4 regions of the Pengzhenrongella phosphoraccumulans genome follow, and region 3 is predicted to be linked to each of the others. Evidence: riboswitches for the same ligand, from Rfam matches in the RefSeq annotation. Region 3 holds a riboswitch; each other region holds the start of a gene.

Region 1 (6,977 bases), 1.8 Mb from region 3:
CCACGGGCCAGATGAGCCTCGTCGAGGTCGTCGCCGCCGCGGGAGCGAACGAGGGGGAGGTCCTGCTGCTCGCGGGCGCCCTCGAGCACGCGTCGGAGCACCCGATCGCGCGCGCCGTCGCCGACGGCGCGCGGGAGCGCTGCGGCACGCTCCCGCCCGTCGAGAGCTTCGCGAGCACCGAGGGACGCGGCGTCGCCGGGGTCGTCGACGGGCGCGCCGTGACGGTCGGACAACGCACCTGGCTGGCCGAGGACTGGGCCCAGCACGCCCCCGCGGCCCTGGTCACCGCGGCCGACGCCGCCGAGAGTCAGGGCCGCAGCCCCGTGTGGGTCGGCTGGGACGGCGAGATCCGCGGCGTCGTCGTGGTCGCGGACACCGTCAAGGTGTCCAGCGCCGAGGCGATCGGCGAGCTGCGCCGGCTCGGCCTGCGCCCGATCTTGCTCACCGGGGACAACGCCCGGTCGGCCGCCGCGGTCGCGGAGCAGGTCGGCATCCATCCGCAGGACGTCATCGCCCAGGTGCGCCCGGCCGACAAGGTCGAGGTGATCCGCCGGCTGCAGGCCGAGGGCCACGTCGTCGCGATGGTGGGCGACGGGGTGAACGACGCCGCCGCTCTCGCGCAGTCCGACCTCGGGCTGGCGATGGGCTCGGGCACCGACGTGGCCATCGAGGCCAGCGACCTGACGCTGGTGCGCTCGGACCTGCGGTCGGCCGGGGTCGCGATCCGGCTCTCGCGGCGCACCCTCGGCACCATCAAGGGGAACCTGTTCTGGGCCTTCGCCTACAACCTCGCGGCACTCCCGCTGGCAGCCGCGGGGCTGCTCAACCCGATGATCGCGGGCGCCGCGATGGCGTTCTCGTCGGTCTTCGTCGTCACCAACAGCCTGCGGTTGCGCCGCTTCGAGCGCTGACCGCCGACGCTGGCGGTCCGCGGTCAGCTGATCCGGATGAAGACCGGGTTGGAGAAGTAGATCGCGCGGAACTGGACGCTCCCGCCGGGCTGCGGTGCGTCGATCAGCTGATCGCCACCGGCATAGATCGCCACGTGCCCCGGGTGCCACACGAGGTCGCCGGGCTGGGCGTCCGCACGCGAGACGACCGTGCCGGCGTTGCGCTGGGCGCTGGAGGTGCGCGGGAGGGCGATGCCGAGCTGGGCGAACACGTAGGAGGTGAAGCCGGAGCAGTCGAACCCGCTCGGCGTGGTGCCGCCGTACACGTACGGGACCCCGACGTACCGGGCCGCGATCTCGATCACGGCGCTGCCGTTCGCGCTGGCGGGGGCCGGTGCGCCCGTGGTCGTCGGGATGGCGGCGCGCACTGCGCTGCGAGACGCGGCCCGCGCCCGGACGGGCGGCGGCGGGTCGGCGACGACGGTGAGCGCGGGGATGTCCAGCGCCCATGCCGAGTCGGCGGCGACGCTCACCACCGGCGCGGACGCCAGCACCGCACGAGCGGCGGAGGTCAGCGCGGACGTGTCGACGCCCGTAGCCACGCTCTCGGCCGGGAGGGCGCCGGCGGCTGACGGCACCGCGACGCTCGCGTCACCGGGCTCGGCGGCACCGGCCGGTGCGGCCATCGCGGAGACCACGAGACCGGAAGCGGCAGCGACGACGACGGATCGCCGTCCGACCGACGCGAGGCTGCCGGTGGCTGCGTCCGCGAGGTCACCGAGCATGGTGCTCGGTCGACCGGTCGCGCGATGACGGGCGGGCGTGGTGCTCACAGCCATGGTGACCTCTCCGGTCGCCTGTGGGGTGAGCTGTCGGGTTCGGGCGGAAGTCGCGCCCGGCGGGTCGAGGTACCGACCCGCTTCACCCCAAGGACACCGACTGGCGGCGCCCGACGATCGTGGTTCCCCCGCTCCTGCCAGCGAGAAGTCCTGGTGCCCAGACGGTGGTGGCAGGACTCGGCGGTCCACCTTGGGCGTACCTGAGGATGAACCTCAGGGACGCTCGACCCTACCGCGCCGAGGGGCTGCGAGGACAAACCGATCGCCTCGGGGCAAAAGCGCGCCTGCTATGCGGCAATTCGTCCTAGCGCGCAAGGCGTTCGACCACCGCGCCGAAGGCCGACGGCAGGTGCACCGCGGTGGGCACGATCACCCGGCGTAGCGGAGAGGTCGCCAGGGCCACGAGCGCGGTCGTCAGCAGGCGGTAGTCGCGGGTCGACGCCGACCAGGCGCGCTCGTACGCTCCGGCGTCGTCCAGGTGCGCGACGGCGGCGGCCGCCTGGGCGAGCCCCACCCGGAGCCCCTCGCCCGTGAGCGCGTCGACGTACCCGGACGCATCACCGACGAGGCGCACCCGGCCGGCGGTGCGTCGCGACGTGCGCTGGTGCAGCGGACCGGCGCCGCGCAGCGTGCCGGCAGGCTCGGCCCCTCGAAGCCGCTCGGCGAGCTCGGGAAAGGTCGCGAGCGCACCCGCGTAGTCCGTGTGGGGCGGCCCGAGCAGTGCCACGCCGACGACGTCGTCGGCCACGGGCGTGACGTACGCCTCGACCGTCGGGCCCCAGTGGACCTCGACCAGGTCGGTCCACGGTGCGACGCGGAAGTGCTGTCGCAGGCCGAACCGGCGCCGGTCGCGGTCTCCCCGACCCCGCGGCGGCCCGGCTGCGGGCCGGTCGAGCCCGACGACCCGGCGGACCGTCGAGTGCAGACCGTCGCAGCCCAGCAGCCAGCCGGCGCGCAGGCCTGCGGCGGAGACCGTGTCGTGGTCCTGCTCGATCGTCCCGACGCGCCCCGCCACGCGCCGCACGCCGAGCGCCGTCGCGCGGGCGTCCAGGGCGGCGTGCAGCGTCGTGCGCCGCACCCCGAGCCCGGGGCCGGACTCGAAGTGGTGGTCGGCGTGCAGGTCGCCGCCGCGGTACCCGATCCCGAGCAGCGGGTGACCCTGCGGGTGCACCCCGATCCGGGCGAGGGCCGCGACCGCTCCGGGCATCAGCCCCTCGCCGCAGGCCTTGTCGATCGACGCGCCCCGCGGCTCGACGACGACGACGTCCAGGCCGGCCAGTCGCGCTTCGATCGCGGCCGCCAGCCCGATCGGCCCGCCGCCGACGACCAGCACATCCGTGTCGCGGGTCGCGGTGCTCATGCGGCGGCGACCAGGGCGCGCTCCTCGGTCGGGATACGGAACCCGAGCAGCAGCACCGCGTTGAGCACCGTGAACACGAGCGCCGTCAGCCAGGCGGTGTGCACCAGCGGGAGCGCGATCCCCTCGACGACGACCGCGACGTAGTTGGGGTGCCGCAGCCAGCGGTACGGCCCGCGATCGACCAGGGCGAGGCCGGGGACCACGATCACGCGCGTGTTCCACTGCGGGCCGAGCGTGCCGATGCACCACCAGCGCAGGGCCTGGCTGGCGAGCGCCGCCACCAGCGCGAGCCAGCCGAGGAGCGGCACGAACGGTCGATCGGCGACGTGCACCTCGACGACGCAGGCCACGAGCAGCCCCGCGTGCAGCAGCACCATGGGCGGGAAGTGGCCCCGACCCGCCTCGACGCCGCCGCGGGCGAACGCCCATCGGGCATGGCGGGTGGACACGACGAGCTCCGCGATCCGTTCGACGGCGACGGCCGCGATCAGGGCATCGAACGCGATCACGCTCAGGGCAGGCACGGCGCGCCCTCAGCCCTGGTCCGGCCAGCGGAGCAGCACGAGCTCGGCACTGATGCCCGGGCCGTGGGCGAAGAGCACCCCGGGGTCGCCCGGCTGCTGACCGCCGAGCGCGAGCGTGTCCGCGAGCACGTGCAGCACACCGGACGAGGACAGGTTGCCGACGCGCGCCAGGGACTCCCAGCTCAGCGCGAGCGCCGCGGTCGGCAGGTCGAGCACCCGGGCTGCGGCCTCGAGGATCTTGGGGCCGCCGGTGTGCGCGACCCACGTCGTGATGTCGCCCGGCTTCAGGCCGTGCCCGGCGAGCAGGTCCACGACGTCGTCGCGCAGGTGACGCCCGACGACGTCGGGCAGGTTCGCCTCGAGCACGATCCGGAACCCGCTGCCGCCGATGCCCCAGCCGAGGACGTCCTGCGTCTCGGGGTACAGGTGGCTGCGGGTCGCGATCACGTCCGGCCCCGCGACGCCCGTCGTCCGCGCACGCTCGTCGCCCACCATCACGACGGCGGCCGCACCGTCACCGAACAGGCCGCTCGCCACGAGGTTGGCCATCGAGTCGTCGCCGGGCTGCATCGTCAGCGAGCAGAGCTCGACCGAGACCAGCACCCCGACGTCGCCGGGATGGCCTTGGAGGTAGTCGTGCACGCGGGCGATCCCGGCGGCGCCCGCGACGCAGCCGAGCCCGAACACGGGCAGCCGCTTGACGTCCGGGCGCAGCCCGAGCCGGGCGACGAGCAGGGCGTCGATCGACGGCGCCGAGATGCCGGTCACCGAGGTGAACAGGATGAAGTCCACCTCCTCGGGCGCGATCTCGGCCGCCGCCAGCGCGCCGCGCAGCGCCCGCTCGGCCAGGTCGGTGCCGAGCGAGATGAACAGGTCGTTGGCCTGGCCGAAGGTGGTCAGGTCCCGATAGTCCTCGAGCGGCATGGCGAGGTGACGGGTCCGCACACCGCTGCTCGCGTGCAGGCGCTCGAGCACCGCACGGCGTGTGGACCCTTCGGTGGTGAGAAGTGAACCGATCGTCTCGGTGATCTCGTGCTGGGGGTAGCAGAACTCGGGGAGGACTCCGGTCACCGATGCGATGCGCGACATGTCGGCATCGTGCCATGCCGCGCGTTTTGAGGCCGGGATTCCGCCCGGTTGGTACGGTCCACGACAACATCGGTGGCGATCGCGGGGGAGGGGTGAGCGGTGCGGGGTCTGAGGGCGACGATCGGCGGGCTGGCACGCTCGTGCCACCTCGGACCGACGCTGGCGGTGACGGCACTGACGACGGCCCTCGCCATCGGTGTCGGCGCCGACCTGCGCACGTGCGTCCTGATCGGGGCGGCGATCTTCACCGGTCAGCTGTCGGTCGGCTGGTCGAACGACTGGATCGATGCGGGGCGTGACCTCACGGTCGGGCGATCCGACAAACCGATCGTCGCGGGCGCGGTCACGACCCCCACGGTGCGCACCGCTGCGCTCGTCGCGGTCGCGTGCTGCGTGCCGCTGTCCCTCGCCACGGGCTGGCGCGCCGGGGGCGTGCACCTCGTCGCCGTCGGCGTGGCCTGGGGCTACAACCTCGGGCTCAAGTCGACCCCCTGGTCGTGGGTGCCGTACGCGGTGTCGTTCGGCCTGCTCCCGGCCTTCGTGGCGCTCGCCCTGCCCGAGCACCCCTGGCCCGCAGGGTGGGCCATGGCGGCGGCGGCGCTGCTCGGCGTCGGCGCGCACCTTGCCAACGTCGTCCCGGATCTCGAGGACGACCGGACGACCGGCGTGCACGGGCTGCCGCACCGGCTGGGGCGCACGGGGTCGACCCTGCTCGCCCCGGCGGCGCTGCTCGCCGCGACGGTGCTCATCGTGCTGGGCCCGACCGGCAGCCCCAGCGGGACCGCGTGGCCCGGACTGCTCGCCGCGGCCGGGATCGCTGCGGCCGGGGCTGTGGTGGCGTTCACGCGGGCGGGCAGTCGGGTCCCGTTCTACCTGACCATGGCCGTCGCGGGGGTCGACGTCGTGCTGCTCGTGGCGGCCGGGCCCGTGCTGGTGTAGCGGTTCGCCTCGTACCGTCAGGCGAAACCGGGCTCGAGCCCGTCGCGCGAGTCGCGTGCCGGCGCGTCGAGATCGGCGCCGGTCCACGACACGGCCCGCCAGCCCGCGGTCGGCGCGCCCTCGAGGATCACGGTGCCGGTGTTGGGCAGCGTGTGGGTCGCGCCGAACGCGGCATCGAGGTTCTCCGCGCGCGAGCTCGTCCAGACGCGGATCGCCCCCCCGTGGCTCACGAGAAGAGCCGTCCGGTCGGCGCCGTCGTTGGCGTCGTCGTCGTCGTCCAGAGCGCACGCCTCCGCGACGACGGCGTCGAACCGGGCGAGCACCTCGTGGCCGTTCTCACCCCGGGCATCCGCCGATCGAGGTCCCCGGCCGGCCAGGCGAAGACCGTTCTGAGGTAGCGCTCGACCGACGCCACGTCGCCGCGCATCTCGAGCTCTCCCGCCGCGACCTCCCGGATCCCGGCCCGCACCTGCACGTCGAGGCCGAGCGCCGCCGCCACCGGGGCCGCCGTCTGCTGCGCGCGGAGGAGGCTCGACGCGTACACGGCACCGATGCGCTCACGGGCGAGCGCCGCCGCGAGCACGACGGCCTGGTGGGCACCGAGGTCGGTGAGACCGGGGCCGGGTTCAGCGGTGTCGAGCAGGTGCAGCACGTTCGACGGGCTCTGGCCGTGCCGCACGAGGATGAGGCGCACCGTGGACTCCTTCGCGGGCTGGTGGGTCGGGTTTCGAGATCATCATGCGGCCTGGCGGAGCCAGATCCTCACTCGTCGAGCACCAGGCCACGGCGTTCGGGCAGGCGCAGCGAACCGAGGGCGGCGACCACGAAGACCCCCGCGAACACGGCGAACAGCAGCGACGTGCCGCCGAGCTCCCGCAGCACGGGGACGGCGAGCGGGGCGAGGATCGACGCGATCCGGCCGATGCCGGCGGCGGAGCCGGACCCGGTGCCGCGCAGCCGCGTCGGGTACAGCTCCGGGGTGATCGCGTACAGGGCGCCCCACGCGCCGAGGTTGAAGAACGACAGCAGCATGCCCGCGGTCACGACCTGCGCCGTGCTGTCCGCCCCGGCGAACAGGCCCGCTGCTCCGGCGGAGCCGAGCAGGAAGAGGGCGAGGGTGGGCCGGCGCCCCCAGCGCTCGACCAGGACGGCCGACACGGCATACCCGGGCAGCTGCGCGAGGGTGATCACGAGGGTGAAGCCGAACGAGCGCACCAGGGACAGGCCGGACGCGTACAGCAGCGTCGGCAGCCAGATGAACGCGCCGTAGTACGCGAAGTTCACCGCGAGCCACACCACCCACAGCGCGAGCGTGCGGTCACGCAGGTCGGGCGAC
Region 2 (6,977 bases), 1.1 Mb from region 3:
CGACCACCTGCTCTTGGTCGTCGTAGCAACCGTTCTCGCCATCACGTTCCTCGTAGTCCTCGATCGGATGCGCCAACGCGCGATGACTCGCCCAGCGGACCGAGACGCGCACTGAAATATTGACCCAACCTGATCGAGCGTTTCGCACTCATCGACGGTTGATGGGTCACGGTCCGCTACGACGGCCCGGTCATCGCACCGCTCGTCATCGACATCCACGACAGTGTGGCCGGCGGCACCGTCGTGCCCGGTGGCTGGAGTCGAACGGCTCATCCCACGAGCGTTGCGTTTGCGGTAGACGATCCACACGACCTGAGTTGAAAGGGGTGCACGACGGTGGAACTTGGTCTCAATCCGGAGGTGAGAACTCCGCGAACTGTGCGGTGGGCGAGGCGCACCATTTCCTGGTCGCTCGGTATTGGGCTGTTCACGGTCCTGCTCGGCGCCTGGAAGGTCGGCGTGTGGGCGAACCACTGGTACATCGCCGAGCACTTCTACTACGTCGATGTGAACGAGGCGGCCAAGACCGGTCCGTACTGGGACATCACGCAGCTCCTGAGGTCGGGGAACGAGTCACTGCTCGAGGGCTTCGTCTACCTCGGCATTGCTGCAATTTGCTTCGGACTTTTCGCCGTCCTGAGCCGCCGCCACCCGCGGTAGGGACTCCGAACTCCGAGGCCACAATCGAGTCGTTCCACCCCACCGGCGGCCACCAACCGGGCTTTGAGGCAGGTTGCCGGCACGCGCGATGCTGAGCGACAGCGAAGCGGTGGCCACGGCCGTTGTTGACGATGTGGGAGGACGGGACCGTGACGAGCAAGCCTGACCGTCAACATGCCAGCCGCGGTTCCCTCGGCCCGCGCGCTTGACCCCGTCATCTTCATCAGATCTTCATCGAATCTCGACCCTACGAGCGGGGTTCGCCAACGAACTTTGGGATGCCCAGCGGGCGGTCATCGCAGCGCCTCGCGGGTTGCAGTAGACCGATGAATCTGGAATTGATCGTGGGAGGTGCATGTTGGTCCCGAAACGCCCTCTCCCTGGGGGCCGAGCCGTCCCCGCCGACGTGCGTGATTCCGGTCGCGTCGGTGGGGGTTCTCGGTGAACGGCGAACTACGCGTGCACCGCCTTAGGGCACGGCCGCCCCGCGCTGCTCCTTGGGGAACGCCGTCGGGCCACCAATGCGAGCACGTGCCTTCGCGCGCACCCACCACCCTTACAACGCCGCACACCACTCGAAAGTCATTGCCACGAGCCGATTGTCCTGTTGTCCACCGAGCCTTGGAGAAACACCATGAACGTCAAGACCCGCATGACAGCTGTCGGCGGCGCGCTCGCGCTCGCCGTGGTCCTGTCCGCGTGCGCCGGTCAGGAAAGTGCGCCAGCCGCGAGCAGTCCCTCCAGCGCTTCGTCCCCGTCCGTGGCCGTGCCGGTCGACGCCAGCCACAACGACGCCGATGTCACGTTCACCCAAAACATGGTGGTGCACCACGAGGGTGCCGTCCTGATGGCCGATCTTGCAGGACGCACCGCCAGCACCGCAGAGGTCAAAACCCTGGCGGAACGCATCGCTGCCGCCCAGGATCCTGAGATCCGCGAGATGCAGTCGTGGCTGATGGCGTGGGGTGAGCAGAGCGCGGCCGACGTCGACATGGACGGGATGGACATGGGCGGCATGGACATGGGCGGGCTGAGCCAGACAGAGGCGATGGCTGAGCTCAATGCCGTCACCGGGACGGAGTTCGATCGTCGCTTCCTCGAGCTGATGATCGATCACCACCGAGGCGCCATCGAGATGTCCGACTCTCAGCTCGCCGCGGGCAGCAACCCCCAAGCTCTCGAACTCGCCCAATCCATCATCGACGCACAAAAGGCGGAGATCACCGAGATGGAGCAGCTCCTCAAGGGCCTGTAGTTCGATCCCGCATCATCCGCGGCCGGGCGCGCTGTGCACCTGTCGGCTGCACTCAACTTGCTCTGTGCCCTGATCGCACGATTCGGGAGGGTCGGCGACTGGGCGGCCGAGAGGTGCGAGTGCCGGAGCAAGGAACGCGAGACGCCCAGCGGCGTGGCCGCTGGGCGCCTCGCGCTTTTCAGCTCACCCGGATGAACGTGGGGTTGGACTGCCAGATGCTCCGGATCTGGATGGTCTGACCGGGCTTTGGTGCATCGACCTGCAGGTCGCCGCCGGCGTAAATCGAGATGTGACCTGGGGACCAGATGAGGTCGCCTGGCTGGGCGTCGGCACGTGAGACAACCGTGCCGACGTTGCGCTGAGCCGACGAGGTTCGGGGCAAGGTGATGCCGACCTGCGCGTACACGTAGGACGTGAAGCCCGAGCAGTCGAACCCGGACGGTGTCGTACCGCCCCACAGATAGGGCACACCGACGTAACGGGATGCGATCTCGACAATCGCACTGCCGTTCGCGCTCGCCGGTGCAGTCGCGCCGATTTCCGTGGCCGGGGCGGCCTCCGCGGGGACCGCTGCGCGGGCCGTGCTGCGCGATGCGGCAGGCGGGGCCACACGGACCGGCGGGGGCGGTGGGGGCGGCGGGTCGGCGACGATGGTGAGCGTGGGAGTGTCCAGAGACCAGGACGCGTCGACTGGCACGCTGACGACCGGTGAGGTTGCGAGGACTGCGCGTGCACCGGCCGTCAGGCTGGAGGTGTCCACGGCGGGGTGGCTGGTGTTGATCTCGGCGGACACGGTGGCCGTCGCAGGTGCAGCGAACACCGACATGACCAGTCCGGAGGACGCCACCACGACGACGGATCGACGACCCACGACCGAGATGGCCCCGGTCGCGGTGGAGGCGAGGTCGGACAGGGCTGTGACGGGCCGACTGGCTGATCGGTGGCGGGCGGGGATTGAGCTCACGGGCATGGGGGACCTCTCCGGTCGCCTTCGGGGTGAGCTGTCGGGTTCGGGCGGGAGTATGCGCCCGGCCGATCACACAACGATCGGCTTCACCCCAAGGACACCGAGTGCGATGTCCATCGTGCTTGGGTCCCCCGCTCCTGCCAGCGAGACTTCGCGAGGTCCATCGGTGGTGGCAGGATTCGGCGGTCCACCTCAGGGCACCCGGGAATGGCCCCCGGGTTGACCCGACCCTAAATGAAGCGCGCCCCGATTGTCACGGTCAGGTCACAACGTGCTGATTGGTGAGAACGCCAGTCGACACGGCCCAGGCTGTCACAGGGCGCTGCTCGCTGGCCCAGCACCTCTGGCCCGGACCCGGCCCTCGGCGCGAGTCCGGTGGCCGTCCGCCTTGTCGCTCATGCCGCGGTGATCAGATGTCAGAGATCGGGCGGCCCTCCTGGGCCTACGGGTCCTGGCCGTCGAAGCGGTCCCGATGATCCTGCCGCCCGATGATCCCTCGACAGGACCCGGTCCCGCGCCAACAACTGGCACCCGCGCGCAGTATCAAGACGGCAGAGTCAGTCGACTGCGAATGTGGTCGCGGTACAGGAATGAACCGGCACCAGGGCAGGTGACGAGTGTCAGGTCACCGTGAGTTCGGTGGACATCCCGGCGGCGTAGTGGCCGGGGAGGTTGCAGGCCAGCTCGTAGTGGCCGGGGGGCAGGGTCAGGGTGACCCATCCGGAGGTGCCCGGCGCGATTCCTTCGCCGGTGCCCTCGGCGTTGGTGCTCGACGCCTCGCCGAGGCTGCCGGTCTCGTCGATCTGGTTGTCGGCGCCGATGGTGCGGTTGCCGGCCGATTCGCCGTCGGCGAGCGGCAGGACGACCAGCTCGTGGTCTCTGCGGCCGTCGTTGGTCACCAGGAACGACACCTGTCCGTGGGCCACGGTGGTGCGGTCGGCGCGTAGATACATCATCCCGCCGCCCATGCCGGTGCGGCCGCCCATCATGGGGCCGCCCATGTCCGCCGCCGAGACGCGAACGACCTGCCCGGGCAGGTCCGGCGCCGCCTGCGCCGCGTCGGACCCGTACCCCGAGCCGCCGAACCCGGAACCCATGGACGAGCCCTGACCCCAGGTCCCGCCCCACGCCACTGCGGCGAAGATCGAGCCGAGCAGGACCGTCAGGGTCGCGGCCAGGGCCGCGATCAGCCATCCCCGGCGGGGCTGCCGCGTGGTGGTCGAGGGTGCCGTCATCGGTTGCCTCCTCGCGCCGCGGTGATTGCCGCGCGGTGTGCCTGGTAGGTCTCGCCGTCGATGTCGCCCTGGGCCAGTCGGCGGTCGAGGATCTCGAACGGGGACTCCTGTCCGGGCGTTGCCGGCCACGGCGTGGGGGTCGCCCCGGTCTCGGTGCGCCTGCTGTTCGACGGCAGGAGTCGGAGCACCAACCACACGGTCAGTGCGATCAGTGCGATCCAGAACAGGCCCATGAAGACCCACCCGCCGCTGTTCATGCCGTTCCCGTACCAACCCATCATGTCCGTCTCCTTCGCTCGCGCGTGTTTCGTCGGTGCTGACTCCACCCTCTCGTCGCCACACGAGGATCCCGGCGAGGAACGACAAAGATCCGACGAAGATCCGAGTTGCGTGGTTCATCCGGGGGTTGTTGGCCTGAAATTCCGCGAGATGCGCAAAGTGCCCGACGTCGTCGGTTCGCTGGACCCCGAAATCGACGCGGGCTCTCGCCGCGACAACCCCGCTCGCCGAGCTCCCGCCGATTGACTTCCACGCGAGGTGAACGACGCGGGATTGCGCTATTCCGGGGTGCCGACTCCGTCTGAGTAGGAGGCGCCAGGCTCTGGGGTCTGGGGTCTGGGGGCCATTGACGTAGGAGCCAAGGAAGACGGGCAGTCGCTCGTCGGATGCCGAATCGAGCGCGAGCTGGATGCCCCAGGCGCTCGCCACGACGGGCGAGGCGAGCCCCTCGCGGGGGCTCACCAGGACGTAGTTGTCCTTGGCTGCGAAGTCGCGCAGCGTGTCGACCTGGCCGGGAGGCAGGCTCGGGTCGTAGGTGATCCAGACGGCGCCGTGCTCAAGAGAATGCACGGCGTTCTCATCGACGATCGGCTCGGAGTAGAAGCCGCAGACCTGCTCGATCGCGGAGTGCGCACCACCGGTGGGCGGGTTCTGGGCGTAGTCGACTTTGGTGTCGACGTGGTCCTGCGAGAGATCAGTGAAGGTCTTGAGGCCCGGAATCGGGTCCTTCGCCTGGGCAGCGAGATCGGCGTTCTTGGCGCTCTGATCGACCACGATCGCAATCGTGGTGCCGACCAGGCCGAGGACCAGGACGCCCGCGAGCGAGGCGATGACCCAGGCGCGCTTGCGCTCGGCCCTCTTCTGCTCAGCCTTGACCTGCGCGAGCCGTGCCCGGCGTTAGGTCAGTTCGGTCTTGCGGTTGCGGTTCACGAGCGGGGCTCCTCTTGAGCGACGGGTTGTAGGTGACGGCAACCTCTCTCTCGCACGGGGCGAGGGGCGCGATATCGACGGTACGTGGCTCTGAGACGACAACCCAGCAAAAGTGGCAGCCCGCGACGGATCTTCAGCAACTCTTCATAGTTCACTGCTCTCCCGGGTACAGCGCCCGGCGCCCGCCGCCGACAACCGAACACTCAGCCGAAGACCGCCGCGCCGTACTTCGCCAGGATGAGCGCGATCAGCAGGATCAGCCAGGCGACCACCAAGAACACGTCGTTGTCGCTGCGCACGAACTCGAGCGCCCGACGTTGCAGACTCGCGGGCAGGAACAGGTTGCCCTCGCGCAGGTTGTAGTGGGTCAGGCTCCAGAAGACCAGCGTGGTCGACACCGTGATGAGTAGGCACCACGGGCACAGCGCGTGGATCACGAACGTGGACTGGGCAAAGAGCCAGTAGGCAAAGATCAGTCCGAGCGTGTAGACCAACTGGGCCGACGCCATGAACCATCGCGGGAAGCGCACCCCGCCGAGCAGCGCGACCGCGACGGTGATGACGACCGACTCGGCGATGAGGCCGAGGAACGCGTTGGGGAACCCGAACAGGCTCGCCTGCCACGAGAGCCCGACCTGCCCGCAGCTGATCACTGTGTTGATGTTGCAGCTCAGAGCAGCCTGTGGATCGCGGGCGAGTTCGACGGCGTCGACCGAGAGCACGAACGACGCGAGCAGGCTGAGGCACGCGGAGAAGAGCATCGTGCCGAAGATCCAGCCCTCGGAATGGCGCAACCGGTGCATCCGATTGACTCGGTCGTCGGTCACCACTCCCGCCCGCCTTTCGGTTGCCGGGTCAGCATGTTCGGTCTCGCGGTAGCGGTTCACGAGCGTGGGCTCCATTTGAGTGGCGGGATTGAAGGTGACGTCGACCTCCCCTCCGCGGGCGGTGTGGGGCGCGACATCCATGAAGGGGCCCGGGTCGTCCTGGTCAGTTTCGGTCGGTGGGCTTCGGCGGGTGGGCCGCGGTGTAGCTGGTCGAGTCGGACCACACCGGCGGTGCGTCGTGATCGTGGGGGCGTGGGGTCGGGGTGGTGTTGCCGTGCTGGTGGCTGTTGCCTCCGCCGCGCATCATGTACAACATCCCGATCATCATCAGTGGGCAAGCCAGCAGGAAGGCGAAGGGCAGGGCCTCCCCGAAGGACCTACCAGCGAACAGCAGCACGACGAGGACGAACGCCCCGATGCCGACCATCGCGAGCAGGTGGTTTTTCCCGCCGTGGTTGTGTCCCTGCATGTTGGTGTTCATGGTCGAGTTATCTCCTGTGGATTGTCGGGATTGCTTGACGTACTGAAACGTCGGGTCTCAGCTGGCCGACCGGGCGCCAGCGGTCGCGACGTCGGGCATCGCGACTGCTTCTTGTTGAGTGAGGGTGAGCGGTCGGGTGCGGGCGATCAGGGCGCCGCCGACGACGAGGCTGGCCAGTGCCCAGAGCTGGGGTTGGGTCAGCCCAAGGAGCGCGGGTTCGTTGATGCGCAGGTATTCGACGAGGAACCGTGAGAGCCCGCTCAGCACGAGGTAGGCGCCGAAGACCGCCGGCGGGTTCCACCGCTTGCCGATCGCCCACAACCCGCCGGCGATCACGATGGCG
Region 3 (6,977 bases):
GTCGGCCGCCCAGAACGTCGTCGCGTTCTCAACCGCGACCGCGATGAGCAGCCCGACCCAGAAGCACCAGAACGTCCGGGAGAAGCCGCGGGGTGCGGGCGCGGGCCCGGTGGCCAGGGTGTGGTGAACCCCGACGTCGTGCGGATCTGCGATCTCGGCGGGCACGCGCGACGAGCCGAGCGCCCCGTGCCCCGGCAGGGACCCCATGAGGACCGCGGCCACCGCGGCGAGCAGGATCGTGACGGCGACCGCCGGGCGCCAGCCCCAGCCGATCGCGACGCACGCCCCGACAGCCAGCGGGGCCAGGAGCCCGAACAGCGAGCCGACGCCGTTCGCCTCCACGACGGCGGCCGCACTGGCCTCCCGGTGATGGACCGAGAGTGCGGGCTGCGCGGCCGAGATCACCAGGGTCCCGCCCATCGCCGTCACCCCGGCGCCGATCAGCGTCACGGTCAGCGTGGTGCCGATGACCAGGGTCGCGACACCCGTCACGAGCACCGCGACCGCGATGAGCAGCGTGCCGCGTCGTCCGAACCGGTCCACCAGGCGCGCGCTGAAGAACGCCGAGGCCAGCGTGCCGACCGCCATCGCGGTCCCGTGCAGGCCGGCCTGGGCCTTGGTGATCCCCTGCTCCTCGGCGAGCAGCGGGATGCTGGGGGAGAAGCTGTACAGCAGCCATCCCCACGCGACGAAGTGCGCGTACAGCGCGATCGTGACGCGGTCCCGGCGAAACTTGATCGGTGCGATCGGCACGATCGGGAGCCCTGGCTCGGGCACGTCGGCGTCGGGGACGTGGGCGTCGGGCATTGCGGCGGCGGAGACGGTCGGATCAGCCAAGACGGTCGACCACGTGGTCGACGCACGCCGTCAGCGCACGGACGTCGTCGGGCTCGATCGCGGGGAACAGGGCGACGCGCAGCTGGTTGCGGCCGAGCTTGCGGTAGGGGTCGACGTCGACGATCCCGTTCGCCCGCAGCACGGCGGCGACCGCCTTGGCGTCGATGGCCGGGTCCAGGTCGACCGTGCCGACCACGTTCGACCGGGCGGCGGGGTCGGTCACGAACGGCGTGGCCCAGTCGCGGGCCTCGGCCCAGTCGTACAGGTACGCGGCGGAGGCCGCGGTCCGAGCGGCCGTCCAGGCCAGCCCGCCGTGGTCCAGCATCCACGTGAGCTGCTCGGCGAGCAGCACCAGCGTGGCGATCGCGGGGGTGTTGAGGGTCTGGTCCTGCCGCGAGTTCGCGATCGCGGTGCGCAACGAGAGGAACTCCGGCACCCAACGGCCGCTCGACTCGAGCTCGGCCGAGCGCGCGACGGCGTCGGGCGAGAGCAGCGCGAGCCACAGGCCGCCGTCGGACGCGAAGCATTTCTGCGGGGCGAAGTAGTAGGCATCCGTCTCCGCGATGTCCACGGCGAGCCCACCGGCGGCCGACGTCGCGTCCACGAGCGTCAGCGCACCCTGCTCCCGGGATCCCGCCACCCGGCGCACGGGGGCCATGACCCCGGTGGACGTCTCGTTGTGCGGCCAGGCGTAGACGTCGACGTCGTCCTCGAGCTCGGGTCGCGCGAGCTGGCCGGCCGGTGCCGTCCGCAGGGTGGGCTCGGCGAGGAACGGGGCGCGGGACGTGGCGGTCGCGAACTTCGCGCCGAACTCGCCGAACGTGGTGTGCTGCGCGCGCTCGCGGACCAGGCAGAGCGTGGCCAGGTCCCAGAACGCCGTCGACCCGCCGTTGCCCAGCACGACCTCGTAGCCGTCGGGGAGACTGAACAGGTCACCGAGGCCCTCGCGGATGCGTCCGACGAGGCTGCGGACGGGGGTCTGGCGGTGGGAGGTGCCCAGCAGCGAGCCGCCGACCGCGGCCAGAGCGGCGACCTGCTCGGCGCGGATCTTGCTCGGACCGCAGCCGAACCTCCCGTCGTCCGGCAGCAGCCCCGCAGGGATCGCGATGGCGGGGGGCGTGTTACCAGTCGGCTCGGGCACCTCGCGAGCCTAACCTCGCGTGCGGCGCGGACCACCATGACCGGCCTCCGGGCCGCGCAAACCCCCTGGTGGGCACCCCCGACGACACCCCGGAACACCCCGTAGCCTGGGGCCAGAGCGTGATCAACCCGAGAGGCCTTCCGTGAGCGACCTGATCGACACCACCGAGATGTACCTGCGGACCATCTTCGAGCTGTCCGAAGAGGGCATCGTGCCGCTGCGCGCCCGGATCGCCGAGCGGCTGGGGCACTCGGGCCCGACCGTCTCGCAGACCGTGGCGCGGATGGAGCGCGACGGTCTCGTCATCGTCACGGGGGACCGGCATCTCGAGCTGACCCAGGCCGGGCTGCTCAAGGCGACGCGCGTCATGCGCAAGCACCGCCTCGCCGAGCGCCTGCTGACGGACGTCATCGGCCTGGACTGGGAGTTCGTGCACGACGAGGCCTGCCGCTGGGAGCACGTGATGAGCGACCGGGTTGAACGGCGCCTGCTCGAGCTCCTCGACCACCCCCGGCACTCGCCGTACGGCAACCCGATCCCGGGGCTCGCCGAGCTCGGCGACCAGGCCGCACCGGAGGGTTTCCTCGACGGCGTCGTCGCGCTCGCCCAGATCGCGCCGCTCGACGGCGGCACGATCCAGGCCGTGGTCGCGCGGCTCGGGGAGCCCGTCCAGACCGACCCCGAGCTCCTCAGCCGCCTTGCCGAGGCGGGGGTCACCCCCGGCGCGGAGATCAGCGTCGGCAGCGGCCGCGGGGTCGTGACGGTCCGCACCGCCGGCAAGGACCACTACCTCGATCTGCCGGAAGAGATCTCGCGGCACATCTTCGTCAAGGCCTGATCAAACCCACCCGGTGTGACTTTCGTCACCGTAACCGAAACGTGACATTGGGTGGGCCTGTCCGGTACGTTCAACTTGCTCCTCGGAACCCTCATCCGCAGGAGCCCTCGAGCGGATCGCCTAATCCTGCCGCCGCACGGGGTTCCGTACGACTTCGCCGGCAGGGGCGGGGGACCCAAGTTCGTGGACACCGGTGACGGTGACCTTGGGGTGAAGCTGGGCGGACGTCGGTAACGACGCCCAATCAGCCGGGTGAACTCTTCCTACCCGAACCCGACAGCTGACCTCGTAGGCGTTCGGAGAGGCATCACGTGACTGTGAGCATCGCCCGGCACCGCTCTGCGCGCCGACCTGTGACACCACTGAGTGACTTCGCTACCGCCGCAACCGGATCGATGGCCGTCGTCGGCCGCCGCTCGGCTGTCGTTGCTGCCGCTGCCGGACTGGTCGTCTCGACCTTCGGCGCGCCGGCCACCGCGGCGACGTCCGCCGAGAACGCCTCGTCGGTCCCGGCCGTCGACACCTCGGCACTGACCGCCTCGGCGCGTGCCGCTCTCGAGACCGCCCCGGTCGTCACCGTCGCCGCCGACGCCTCCTGGACGCTCGACGTCCCGGCCGTCACGGTCGTCGTCGACGCTCCCAAGCCCAAGCCCGTCACCCGTACCGCTGCGGCAGCGTCTCGCTCGGCCGCTCGGACCGCTGTGCCGGCCGCCGCGAACAGCCCCGTCCCGCAGTCGGTCTCCGGCAACGCGGTCCTCGAGGTCGCGGCCCGTTACGTCGGCGTCCCGTACCGGTCGGGCGGCAAGACCCCCGAGGGCTTCGACTGCTCCGGCTTCACCGCCTACGTGTACGGCCAGCTCGGCATCTCGATGACGTCGCAGTCGTCCGCCCAGCGCAACGTCGGCACCGTGGTCTCCCGCGCGGACGCCCTCCCCGGTGACCTGATCTGGAGCCCCGGCCACGTCGCCATCTACGCCGGCGGCAACACGCAGATCGACGCGCCGAAGCCCGGCGGCTCCGTCCAGTTCCGCGCCATCTGGCAGTCCAACCCGGTGTTCATCCGGGTCAGCTGACCGATCCCCCAACGTTCGGCCCCGGTAGCGCGTCAGGCGCCGCCGGGGCCGTCGCGCGTTCGGGGTAGGGGGCGCGAGCCCCGCCCATCGCCGCGGCCGGGACCTTCCAGAGACGGCCCCGGCTGGTGGCGACGCGGTGTGCGGTTACGATTGTCGCGCTTGTACCTCCACAGCGGGCCGAGTCAGCCAGACGGGCCCGACAACCTGGTCCTGGAGCTCATCGTGCTGATGCCCGTGGCGCCCCCCCGACGGACGTTGCTGCTCAACGCGAGCCTGGAACCCCTCTGCGTGGTGAGCGTCCATCGCGCCGTCGTGCTCGTGCTGACCGGCAAGGCGATGGTTTTGGAGACGGACGGCCGACTGCTGCACTCGGAGCGGTCCGCGGTGCCGGTGCCCCTCGTGATGTGCCTCGTGCGGTACGTGCACGTCCCGCACCGCCGCACGGTTCCGCCGACCCGGCGCACGGTGCTGCAGCGCGACGACCACCGCTGCGCGTACTGCGGGGGCACAGCGGACACCGTGGACCATGTCCAGCCCCGGTCGCGCGGGGGCCGGCACGAGTGGACCAACGTCGTGGCGGCGTGCGCCCGGTGCAACCATCGCAAGGCTGACCGGCTGCTCGCGGAGCTCGGGTGGCAGCTCGAGTTCAGCCCGCACGCCCCGCGGGGGGTGGCGGCGCTGTTCGCTGCGACAGTTCGGACGGATCCGTCCTGGTCTGCCTACCTGGTGGCCTGAGCAGCCCCGCACCGACGGGAATGTATCGGCAAAGGTTTTGGCACGCCCAGCCCTTCCCGCAGGGTATTTTCGAGGGACACTAGAGCAAAGATGCTCTGGGAGTCTCGGGAGGAACAGCCATGACGCGCGACAACGTGGTTCTGGTCGGGGTGGATGGCTCCGCGGCCAGTCTGCACGCGCTCGACTGGGCGGCCGCCGAGGCCGTCACTCACGGGTTCACTCTCAAGCTGGTGTGCGCCTACTCGCTCCCGTCGTTCACCGCAGCCTCCCTCGACGGCGGCTACGCAGCCCTCGACGACACAGCGATCCAGGAGGGCGCCAAGGTCGTGCTCGCCGAGGCCCAGGCGCGCGCCGACTCGCTCGGGGTGGCGGCGACGTCGTGCCTGGCGACCGGGGATGCGACCGGGGTGCTGGTCGACATGTCCCGCACGGCGCGCCTGGTCGTGCTGGGGACGCGGGGTGGGGGCGGGTTCGCCGACCGCCTGCTCGGCACCGTCTCGTCCGCGCTCCCGGCGCACGCCTTCTGCCCCACCGTCGTCGTGCCCACCCGCCCGCCGGCGCGTGCGAACGACGTCGAACAGGCACCGATCGCCCCGGTGCGCCGCATCGTCGTGGGGGTCGACGGCTCACCCGCCTCGGACCTGGCCCTGCGGCAGGCGATCCGGGAGGCGAAGGCCTGGGGCGCCGAGCTGACGGCGGTCGCCGGTGTGCCGCTGGGTTCCGGCACGGGAGCGCTCGCGTGGCTGCCCGCCGCGATCGACCACGAGGCGGTCCTGGCCGACGTCGCCGAGGGGCTCAACGTCGTCGTGGACCGGGCCCTGGTCGACCTGCCGGGGGTGCAGGTCAAGCGGCACGCGCTCGACGGCACGGGGGCCGCGCTGCTCACGGAGTTCTCCACGGCGACCGACCTCATCGTGGTCGGCTCGCGCGGGCGCGGCGGCTTCACCGGCCTGCTCCTGGGCTCGACGAGCCAGGCGGTCCTGCACCACTCGGCCGCCCCGGTGATGGTGGTCACCGCCCGAAGCACGGAAGGCCCGCCCACCCCTCCCGGCACAAGAATCCGAGGAATCGGCGACCTCTACCGCTAACCGCCACCCCACCCACCCACTTACTTACCTACCTCACCGCACCTCACCGGGCCCACCGCGACCCGCGAACTCGGAGGTTTGCCTCGAACTAGGACACCGTGGTGTCCGAGTTCGAGGCAAACCTCCGAGTTCGGCAGCTGGTTTTGGGCGGGGGAGGGGGTTAGTGGAGGGCGTCCGTGAGTTGGTCCAGGGCCCAGTCGAGGTCGTCGGCGCTGATCATCAGGGGCGGGGCGAGTCGGATCGTCGAGCCGTGCGTGTCCTTCGCTAGCACCCGCCGCGCCAGCAACCGCTCGCACAGCTCGCGCCCGGTCCCGCGCGCGGGGTCGAGGTCGATGCCGGCCCACAGCCCGACGCCGCGCCGCGCCGCGAGCGAGCCGTCGGCCACGAGCGCATCCAGCCGGGCCTGCAGGTGGGCGCCGAGCTCCCGCGCGCGCGCCTGGTACTCGCCGGTCTCGAGCAGGTCGACGACCGCGATCCCGACCGCGCACGCGAGCGGGTTGCCGCCGAACGTCGAGCCGTGCGACCCGGGCGTGAGCACGCCGAGCACGTCGGCGCGGCCCACGACCGCGGACACCGGCAGGATGCCGCCGCCGAGCGCCTTGCCCAGGGTGATGAGGTCGGGTCGGACCCCGACCAGCTCGCACGCGAGCGTCGTGCCCGTGCGGCCGAGCCCGGACTGGATCTCGTCCGCGATCAGGAGCACGTTGGCGGCGTCGCACGCGGCGCGGACGGCCGGCAGGTAGCCGACGGGCGGCACGATGACGCCGGACTCGCCCTGGATGGGCTCGAGCAGCACCGCGACGGTGTCCTCGTCGATCGCGGCGATCAACGCCGCGGCGTCGCCGTACGGCACGACCGTGAAGCCCGGGGTGTACGGGCCGAACCCGCGGCGGGCGTCGTCGTCGGTGGAGAACGAGATGATCGTCGTGGTGCGGCCGTGGAAGTTGCCATCCGCGACGATGATCGTGCCGCGGTCGGCCGGGACGCCCTTAACCTCGTGGCCCCACCGGCGGGCGGTCTTGACGGCGGTCTCGACCGCCTCCGCGCCGGTGTTCATCGGCAGCATCATCTCGGTGCCGGTCAGGGCTGTCAGCTTGGTCGCGAACGTCTCGAGCAGGTCGTTGTCGAACGCGCGCGAGGTCAGCGTGAGCGTGTCGAGCTGGGCATGCGCGACGGCGGTCAGCCCCGGGTGCCGGTGACCGAAGTTCAGCGCCGAGTAGCCCGCGAGCAGGTCGAGGTGGCGCGTGCCGGCGGCGTCGCGCACC
Region 4 (6,977 bases), 1.3 Mb from region 3:
TGCGTGGGGCTCCTTCGGGGTGCCGAGGGTCTGTGCCGTCTCGGATGGTGTGGTGTCGGTGTGGCTGTCCACCTGGTCGTCGTCGACCGGCCTGCGGTGCAGGGTGGCGACGACGAAGATCGAGGCGACGGCGAGCAATCCGATCCCGAGGACGACCTCGGGGACTGGCGCGAGCCAGGTCTGCACGCGTTCGAAGGTGTGGGCGAGGTTCTCGCCGATGGCGCCTTGGATTGCGGACCCGCCGGTCATTTCCCCGGCCGCGGCCAGGTAGAAGATGCCTGCGCTCATGATCGTGAAGGCGACCGCGACCCCGATGTTGAGGGTGTTGGTCGCCAAGATCCGGCCAGCGACATGGATTCGGACGGGACGCGCACGCATCCACCGACGGTCGGACAGGTGCGCCTTGTCCCACACGAGCGCCATGACGAACAGCGGGAATACCATGCCGAACACGTACGCGAGGCCGAGGGTCAGTCCGCCGATCGCGGATCCGGACAGTGCCGACAGGGTCATCACCCCGGCCAGGACCGGGGCACAACAGCTGGACGCGATCCCGGAGAACACCCCGAGGGAGAAGAAGCTGGCGGTGTCCCCGCGGGTGGTGTCCGGGGAGGCGATGAACGACGGCAGCGACCACATCCGCCCCGACAGGGACAATGCCGCCAGGACCAGCATCAGGACCGCGCCCGCGTAGTACAGCGGTGCGTGGTAGTTGGCGATGGCGCCGGCCAGCAGTCCCATGCCGAGGGTGATGGGGACCAGGACCAGGGCCAGACCGGCGGCGAACACGAACGTGAACGGCAGGAGCCGCCAGCGCCGGTTCTTGACCGCCACGGCCATGTAGCTCGGCGCGAGGAACACGATGCAGCACGGCGCGAAGAGCGCCACACCTCCGGCGAAGAATGCCGCGAGGACGCTTCCGGTCGTCAGCAGATCACCCATGGTCAGCCCGCCATCGGAGAATTGTCTCGAGCGGCGTGCTCGACCGCGACCTGCTCGAGCAGCGCGGTGAGCTTCTCGCGCTGCTCCAGCAGTGCAGTGAGCTTCTTGCGCGGCAGTCGGCCCGCGCTGAAGAACCGTCCGTCGACCAGGACGAGCGGGCTCATGGCGGGTCGGTGTTTCGTGGTCAGGAGCACGCCCTCGTCGGACTCCAGCGCAACGACCCGCACGGCCAACGGGAATCGCGCCGCCAGGACCGACAGCGCCCGTTCCGCGTCGTCACAGAAGTGGCACGCGGGGGCGTGGACAACGGTGATGTCGACCCAGGTCGCGCCGCGCGGGAGTTCCTGCGCAACGCGGGTTGACTTGCCGAACATGTGTCCTCCGGAACGGTGATGGCGCGGGCGCGCTGGGCGCCGCTGAAACGAATACTCGGTCGTCTAACCCGCTTGTAGCCCGTAGAGCCGATGAAGATTCGATGAAGGAGTTGCTCGCGGTCGGTCGGGTGCGACTCGCAGCGGATTCGGCACGCGAAGATAGGCACATGTCAATCCCCGCCCACGATCCTCGACCTTCTTCGGCGACCCGGCCTCGTGTGCTGGTCGTTGACGACGAGCTACCTCTGGCCCGACTGGTGGCCACCTACCTTGAAAACGACGGGTTCGAGGTCGAGACAGCGGGGGACGGCGAGGACGCGATCGCCCGCGCCCGAGACTGGGATCCGGCCGTGATCGTGCTCGACCTGGGCCTGCCCGGCGTCGACGGCATCGAAGTCTGCCGCGCGGTGCGGACCTTTTCTGACTGCTACATCGTCATGCTCACTGCCCGTGTTGAGGAGATCGACAAGTTGGTCGGCCTGTCCGTGGGCGCAGACGACTACCTCACCAAACCCTTCAGCCCCCGCGAGCTGGTCGCCCGGGTTCGCGCGATGCTGCGCCGACCAAGGCGAGGTGAGGCCGAAGCCGCCGACGATCCGCCGTCCGAGTTCGGTGCCCTGTCGATCGACCTCGAGGGGCGAGAGGTCCGCGTGGCCGGAGAACTGGTCGACCTCACCCGGACAGAGTTCGACGTGCTGGCGGCGCTGGCCGCGCATCCCCGCATGGTCTTCACCCGGATCCAGCTCATCGAGGCAGTCTGGGGGGGTGCCTGGATGGGCGACGAGCACCTCGTCGACGTCCACGTCGGGCACGTGCGCCGCAAACTCGGGGATGACTCGGCCGCCCCCGTGTTCATTCGAACGGTCCGTGGTGTCGGTTACCGGATGGGCCCCGGCGAATGAGGTGGGCCCGGTCGTGGATCAACGGCCGCAGGGACCTCGGCACGCGTCTGCTCGGGGCGATCCTGGTCGTGGTGATGGTGGGAGGCGCAACGGCGTGGGTCGTGGTCGCGGGGATCGGACCCGCGATCTTCCACAACCACATGGGCCACATCGGTGGCTCGAGTGCCTTTGCCACGTTGCACGCAGAGGAGGCGTTCCGCACCGCCTCGGCCCTGTCGCTCGCGCTCGCCCTGGCTGCGGCTCTCCTCACCTCCGTGGTGGTCAGCATCTTCGTGACTCGGCGTGTCACCCGCTCTCTGACCCCGGTGACCGCCGCGGCCGGCCGGGTGGCCGGCGGCGACTACACCGCGCGGGTCCCCGCCGTGGGCATGGGTACCGAGTTCGACGACCTTGCCGAGGCGTTCAACACGATGGCCGCGGACCTGGGCCGGATCGAGGTGAGTCGATCGCAGATGCTCGGCGACCTCGCCCATGAGATGCGCACCCCGGTCGCCACGTTGGGTGCCTACCTGCAGGCGATCACCGAAGGCGTCGAGCAGGCCGACGCCCCAACCCTGGCCATGCTCGGCGACCAGGTCGCGCGTCTGACGCGGCTCAGCGAGGACATCGCCTTGGTCACCACCGCCGAGGAAGGACGCCTGACGATGCGTCGCACGACTCTCGCTGTCGCGCAGGTCGTGGCCGACGCGACCGCGCAGGCGACCCATCGGTACACCACAGGTGGGGTGGTCCTGGATGTCCGGGTCGCGCCGGTCGCCGCGACCGCCAGGATCGACGCCGACGCAGATCGGATCGCGCAGGTTCTCACCAACCTGCTCGACAACGCACTGCGGCACACCTCGCCTGGCGGCCGGGTCACGCTGATGGCGGACCGCGCGGGTGCGTCAGTCCGCATCGTGGTGGCCGATGACGGCGAGGGAATTCCCCCCGACCACCTGCCGCACATCTTCGATCGGTTCTACCGGGTCGACACCGCCCGAGACCGCGCCCACGGCGGATCTGGCGTCGGCTTGGCGATCGCCAAGGTGATCACCGAAGCGCACGGCGGAACCATCACCGCACACAGCGATGGGCCGGGTCGAGGCGCGGTCTTCACCGTGACGCTGCCCGCAGCCGGGGTGGTCTCAGGCCTCTAGGTGCACCTCGGGCTCGTGGCGCCCGCGAGATCCTGCTGGCACCGTGGATGGCCGGTTGGGTTCATCGGTCGGTCGCCGATTCCCTGGCAGACGAGAGCCTGTCCGCTTGGCTCGAATCGGCAGAAGAGCGCACGACGCCCGGCGACTCGGTGTGCGCCGGGCGTCGCGCGCTGCTCAGCCGACCCGGATGAAGGTCGGGTTGGACTGCCAGATGCTCCGGATCTGAATGGTCTGGCCGGGGCGGGGCGCATCGACCTGCAGGTCTCCGCCGGCGTAGATCGCAATGTGACCGGGGGACCAGATGAGGTCTCCGGGCTGGGCGTCGGCACGGGAGACGACCGTGCCGACCTCGCGCTGGGCCGATGAGGTGCGGGGCAAGGTGATGCCGACCTGCGCGTACACGTAGGACGTGTAGCCCGAGCAGTCGAACCCGGCCGGGGTCGTGCCGCCCCACAGGTAGGGCACCCCGACGTACCGCGACGCGATCTCGACGATGGCGCTCCCGTTCGCGCTGGCAGGTGCGGTCGCGCCGATCGCCGCGGCCGGTACGGCTGCGCGAGCCGCGCTCCGCGACGCGGCAGGTGGGGTTGCGCGGGGCGGCGGGGGTGGCGGGTCGGCCACGACGGCGAGCGCGGGGATGTCCAGGGACCAGGACGCCTCGTCGGGCACGCTGACGATCGGCGAGGTCGCGAGCGCCGCGCGTGCGCCTGCGGTGAGGCTGGAGGTGTCCACGGCGGCGTGACTGATGGTGTTCTCGTTGGGCCCGGTGGCGCTCGCCGGTGACGCGATCACCGACATGATCAGGCCGGAGGACGCCGCGACGACGACGGATCGACGACTGACGACCGAGAGAGTCCCGGTCGCGGTAGACGCGAGCTCGGAGAGGGCGGTGACTGGCCGACCGGCTGATCGGTGGCGGGCGGGAATAGAGCTCACGGGCATGGGGACCTCTCCGGTCGCCTTCGGGGTGAGCTGTCGGGTTCGGGCGGGAGTTTGCGCCCGGCCGATCACGAGCGATCGGCTTCACCCCAAGGACACCGACGTGCGATGTCCGCCGTGCTTGGGTCCCCCGCTCCTGCCAGCGAGACTTCGAGAGGGCCATCGGTGGTGGCAGGACTCGGCGTCCACCCCAGGCGACCCGGGATCGCCCCAGGGTGAGCCGACCCTAACTGACGCGAGCCCCGATTGTCACGGTCAGGTCACGGACCCTCGCAGGTGGCCGTCGACGGACACATTCCCCCGAACGCCAACGAGGCGATAGAGGCCGAGGACAACGGTCTCAACGTCCGCGGGCGCGTCGAGCAGATCTACGCCGCCGGAGGATTTGACTCGATCACTGCGGACGACCTTCGCGGCCGGCTGCGTGGGTGGGCCCGGGGCGCTCAACGACGTGACGATCACCCAGGCGTCCGCAGTTTGGGAGCTGCGCTCCGCGGACCCGAACGCGAGCCCGCGTGAGCTGTTCGGACGCGCGATGCGCATCGGGCTCGATCACATCGCATCGACCGTGTACACGATCGCCTTCGCGTACGCGGGAGCCTCTCTCCCGCTGCTCCTTCTCGTCGAGATCCACCAGCTGCCGCTGGCGCAGACGCTGACGGGCGGGGAGTTCGCCGGGGAGATCGTGCGCACCCTGGTCGGGTCCATCGGACTGGTTCTCGCGATCCCGTTGACAACCGCGATCGCCGCCCTCGTTGCGATCGCGGACCCGGCGAAGCCCTCACGTCAACGACACCGCGTGGCCGAGACAGCGGGCTACCACCACTGATCCAGGCATCTCGTGGACCACGAGCGCCCGCGGGCCGCCACGGGTCCCAGGCTTGGACCAACGGTGCGATCCACCCACCGTCACCGGACCTCGCGTATCGACGCGCTGGGGTTGGCATCGGTGACGAGGGCCGACTTCGCCTCCGTCCGTGATGCCGCGATCTTTGTCGGATCTTTGTCGTTTCGTTGCCGGGATCGATGGATTGGGGCGCAATTCTGGAGTCATCCCGAAAGACAGAATCCACCATGCACGTTGAGGAGTTCACATGATGAGCACCAAGAGCAGCACGAAGCTCGGCCGCGCCGTCGCCACCGCGGCGGTCGCAGCCGCCGTCCTTCTTCAGGCCTCGCCGGCCAGCGCTACCAGCGAAAATGCACGTAGCGAGTCCGTCGCCAGCGGCCCTGCCTACGGTCAGCACGTCTCCGAATGCGCCCACGGCGCTGGCTTCTCCGGCACCCACAACCCGGGGATGCACCAGGGGGCGCACGGCTCGGACCTCATGCGGACCATGTCGGCGGTCGCCTAGCAGACGTGCCCACGATTCTCGAGGGAGCGGGCGGGTCGGGCGTGAGCGCCGGCTCGCCGTTCCTGATGGGCTCCTCCGAAATGGTCAGTCGGGCCTGAGCGCGATCCAGGACAATGTCGCTGCGTTGAAGTCCGACGCTGACCAGAAGGTCATCGCCGCCGATGCTTCCCGCTCGGCGGCGCAAGCCCGGCAGGTCGAGATCGAGCAGCTGATCGCAGACCAGAGTGCCGAACAGCGGACCCTTGAGGGCATGAAGGATCATTCCGAGGCTGAACAGGTCGAGATCGACGCGCAGCGCGCCGTGTTGGCGGCCGATCTCGAGCGAATCATCGCGCAGCAGTGCGCCGCCGAAGTTGCGGCGCGAGCGGCGGCGGCCGCAGGCAGGCCCGCACCGCCGCCAGTTCCGGAGCTGTCAGGAGCTGTCGCCCGTTCATTGTTCGGGAACCCCGGGTCTCCCAGGGGGCAATTCATTGAGTACGGACGTCACGCTCGGCGCGAAAGAGCCCCGGCTAGAAGGAGGATAAAGAGATGGCAAGCCTGAGTGCTTCTTTGGAGGCCAATCTAGATAAGCAGGGATTTGACAGTTTCGACACCGAAGCCAAATCCTGCTTCGCAATGCCGCTGCGATTCACCCCCGCCGTGGGCACGATTCTGATCGTAATCGGACTCTTGTTGCAGTCGCCTATCTGGCTCGGAACCATGGCACTCGTTGCCTTGAGCGGGATAGTTTGGCCGCGCGGGATGATCCTCGACCTGGTCTATAACTTCATCGTGCGACACCTGTTTCGATCTCCGCCACTTCCGTCGACACCAACGCCGCGACGATTCTCGTACCTGCTCTCCACGGTAATGCTGGCACTGTCGGCATTGTTTTTTTACAACGGAGCGCCCGTGCTCGGTCTGATCTCCGGAGGATTTGTCGTCGCCGGGGGAGCGATTCTAACCGGCAGTCTCTGGTGCCTCGGTTCGTGGATCTACAGACTGTTCTTCGGGTCGAGCAGAAGTGTCCGGGAATTGCGTTGAACGGGTTGGTGTAGCGGCCCGCGACCAGCGCGAAGTCGATCGCATTGATCCCGCCGCCGACGACCAGGTCTTTCTACTGGCCACGTGCGCCGACTTCCTTATGCCCATGGATAAAGAAGATCGCCGACGCACGGATCCCCTACCGAGTTCCGGGCCGGGCGGAGCTGCCCGAGCGCCTGGACAGCGTGCTCACCGCCATCCACCTGCTCTTCAGCACCGGCCACACGGCCGGCGAGGGGGACGCGCTCGTCCGTGAGGAGCTCTGCGACCGGGCCCTGCACCTCGCGCGCACCCTCGCCGCGCTGC

Evidence for each region. Region 3 has a riboswitch for cyclic di-AMP ahead of VTA80_RS05980 (C40 family peptidase). Riboswitches for the same ligand answer to the same signal wherever they lie in the genome.
Region 1: linked by a shared signal. The riboswitch ahead of VTA80_RS20665 (C40 family peptidase) and the one ahead of VTA80_RS05980 (C40 family peptidase) in region 3 are both predicted to bind cyclic di-AMP.
Region 2: linked by a shared signal. The riboswitch ahead of VTA80_RS01040 (C40 family peptidase) and the one ahead of VTA80_RS05980 (C40 family peptidase) in region 3 are both predicted to bind cyclic di-AMP.
Region 4: linked by a shared signal. The riboswitch ahead of VTA80_RS00190 (C40 family peptidase) and the one ahead of VTA80_RS05980 (C40 family peptidase) in region 3 are both predicted to bind cyclic di-AMP.

Annotation. Positions count from the first base shown of each region.
Region 1 is NZ_CP144210.1:4,466,609-4,473,585, forward strand. It holds gene VTA80_RS20660 (heavy metal translocating P-type ATPase) at 1-911, shown strand, start outside; gene VTA80_RS20665 (C40 family peptidase) at 935-1,729, opposite strand; cyclic di-AMP (ydaO/yuaA leader) riboswitch at 1,731-1,922, opposite strand; gene VTA80_RS20670 (NAD(P)/FAD-dependent oxidoreductase) at 2,034-3,089, opposite strand; gene VTA80_RS20675 (isoprenylcysteine carboxyl methyltransferase family protein) at 3,086-3,604, opposite strand; gene VTA80_RS20680 (type III polyketide synthase) at 3,623-4,702, opposite strand; gene VTA80_RS20685 (UbiA family prenyltransferase) at 4,802-5,641, shown strand; partial or broken gene VTA80_RS20690 (histidine phosphatase family protein) at 5,659-6,335, opposite strand; gene VTA80_RS20695 (MFS transporter) at 6,404-6,977, opposite strand, start outside.
Region 2 is NZ_CP144210.1:207,211-214,187, reverse strand. It holds gene VTA80_RS01050 (hypothetical protein) at 361-660, shown strand; gene VTA80_RS01045 (DUF305 domain-containing protein) at 1,295-1,915, shown strand; gene VTA80_RS01040 (C40 family peptidase) at 2,094-2,885, opposite strand; cyclic di-AMP (ydaO/yuaA leader) riboswitch at 2,888-3,077, opposite strand; gene VTA80_RS01035 (plastocyanin/azurin family copper-binding protein) at 3,503-4,117, opposite strand; gene VTA80_RS01030 (SHOCT domain-containing protein) at 4,114-4,398, opposite strand; gene VTA80_RS01025 (hypothetical protein) at 4,397-4,642, shown strand; partial or broken gene VTA80_RS01020 (DUF3105 domain-containing protein) at 4,775-5,017, opposite strand; gene VTA80_RS01015 (hypothetical protein) at 4,949-5,344, shown strand; gene VTA80_RS01010 (vitamin K epoxide reductase family protein) at 5,530-6,294, opposite strand; gene VTA80_RS01005 (DUF2933 domain-containing protein) at 6,317-6,634, opposite strand; gene VTA80_RS01000 (prolipoprotein diacylglyceryl transferase) at 6,692-6,977, opposite strand, start outside.
Region 3 is NZ_CP144210.1:1,287,619-1,294,595, reverse strand. It holds gene VTA80_RS05995 (MFS transporter) at 1-837, opposite strand, end outside; gene serC (phosphoserine transaminase) at 830-1,978, opposite strand; gene VTA80_RS05985 (metal-dependent transcriptional regulator) at 2,121-2,816, shown strand; cyclic di-AMP (ydaO/yuaA leader) riboswitch at 2,924-3,125, shown strand; gene VTA80_RS05980 (C40 family peptidase) at 3,212-3,889, shown strand; gene VTA80_RS05975 (HNH endonuclease) at 4,118-4,624, shown strand; gene VTA80_RS05970 (universal stress protein) at 4,744-5,712, shown strand; gene rocD (ornithine--oxo-acid transaminase) at 5,873-6,977, opposite strand, start outside.
Region 4 is NZ_CP144210.1:33,585-40,561, reverse strand. It holds gene VTA80_RS00210 (cytochrome c biogenesis CcdA family protein) at 1-942, opposite strand, end outside; gene VTA80_RS00215 (peroxiredoxin family protein) at 1-1, opposite strand, end outside; gene VTA80_RS00205 (hypothetical protein) at 945-1,316, opposite strand; gene VTA80_RS00200 (response regulator) at 1,484-2,218, shown strand; gene VTA80_RS00195 (ATP-binding protein) at 2,215-3,354, shown strand; gene VTA80_RS00190 (C40 family peptidase) at 3,529-4,296, opposite strand; cyclic di-AMP (ydaO/yuaA leader) riboswitch at 4,298-4,487, opposite strand; gene VTA80_RS00185 (YibE/F family protein) at 4,679-5,122, shown strand; gene VTA80_RS00180 (hypothetical protein) at 5,391-5,648, shown strand; gene VTA80_RS00175 (hypothetical protein) at 5,773-6,189, shown strand; gene VTA80_RS00170 (DUF4395 family protein) at 6,177-6,671, shown strand; gene VTA80_RS00165 (RNA polymerase sigma factor) at 6,857-6,977, shown strand, end outside.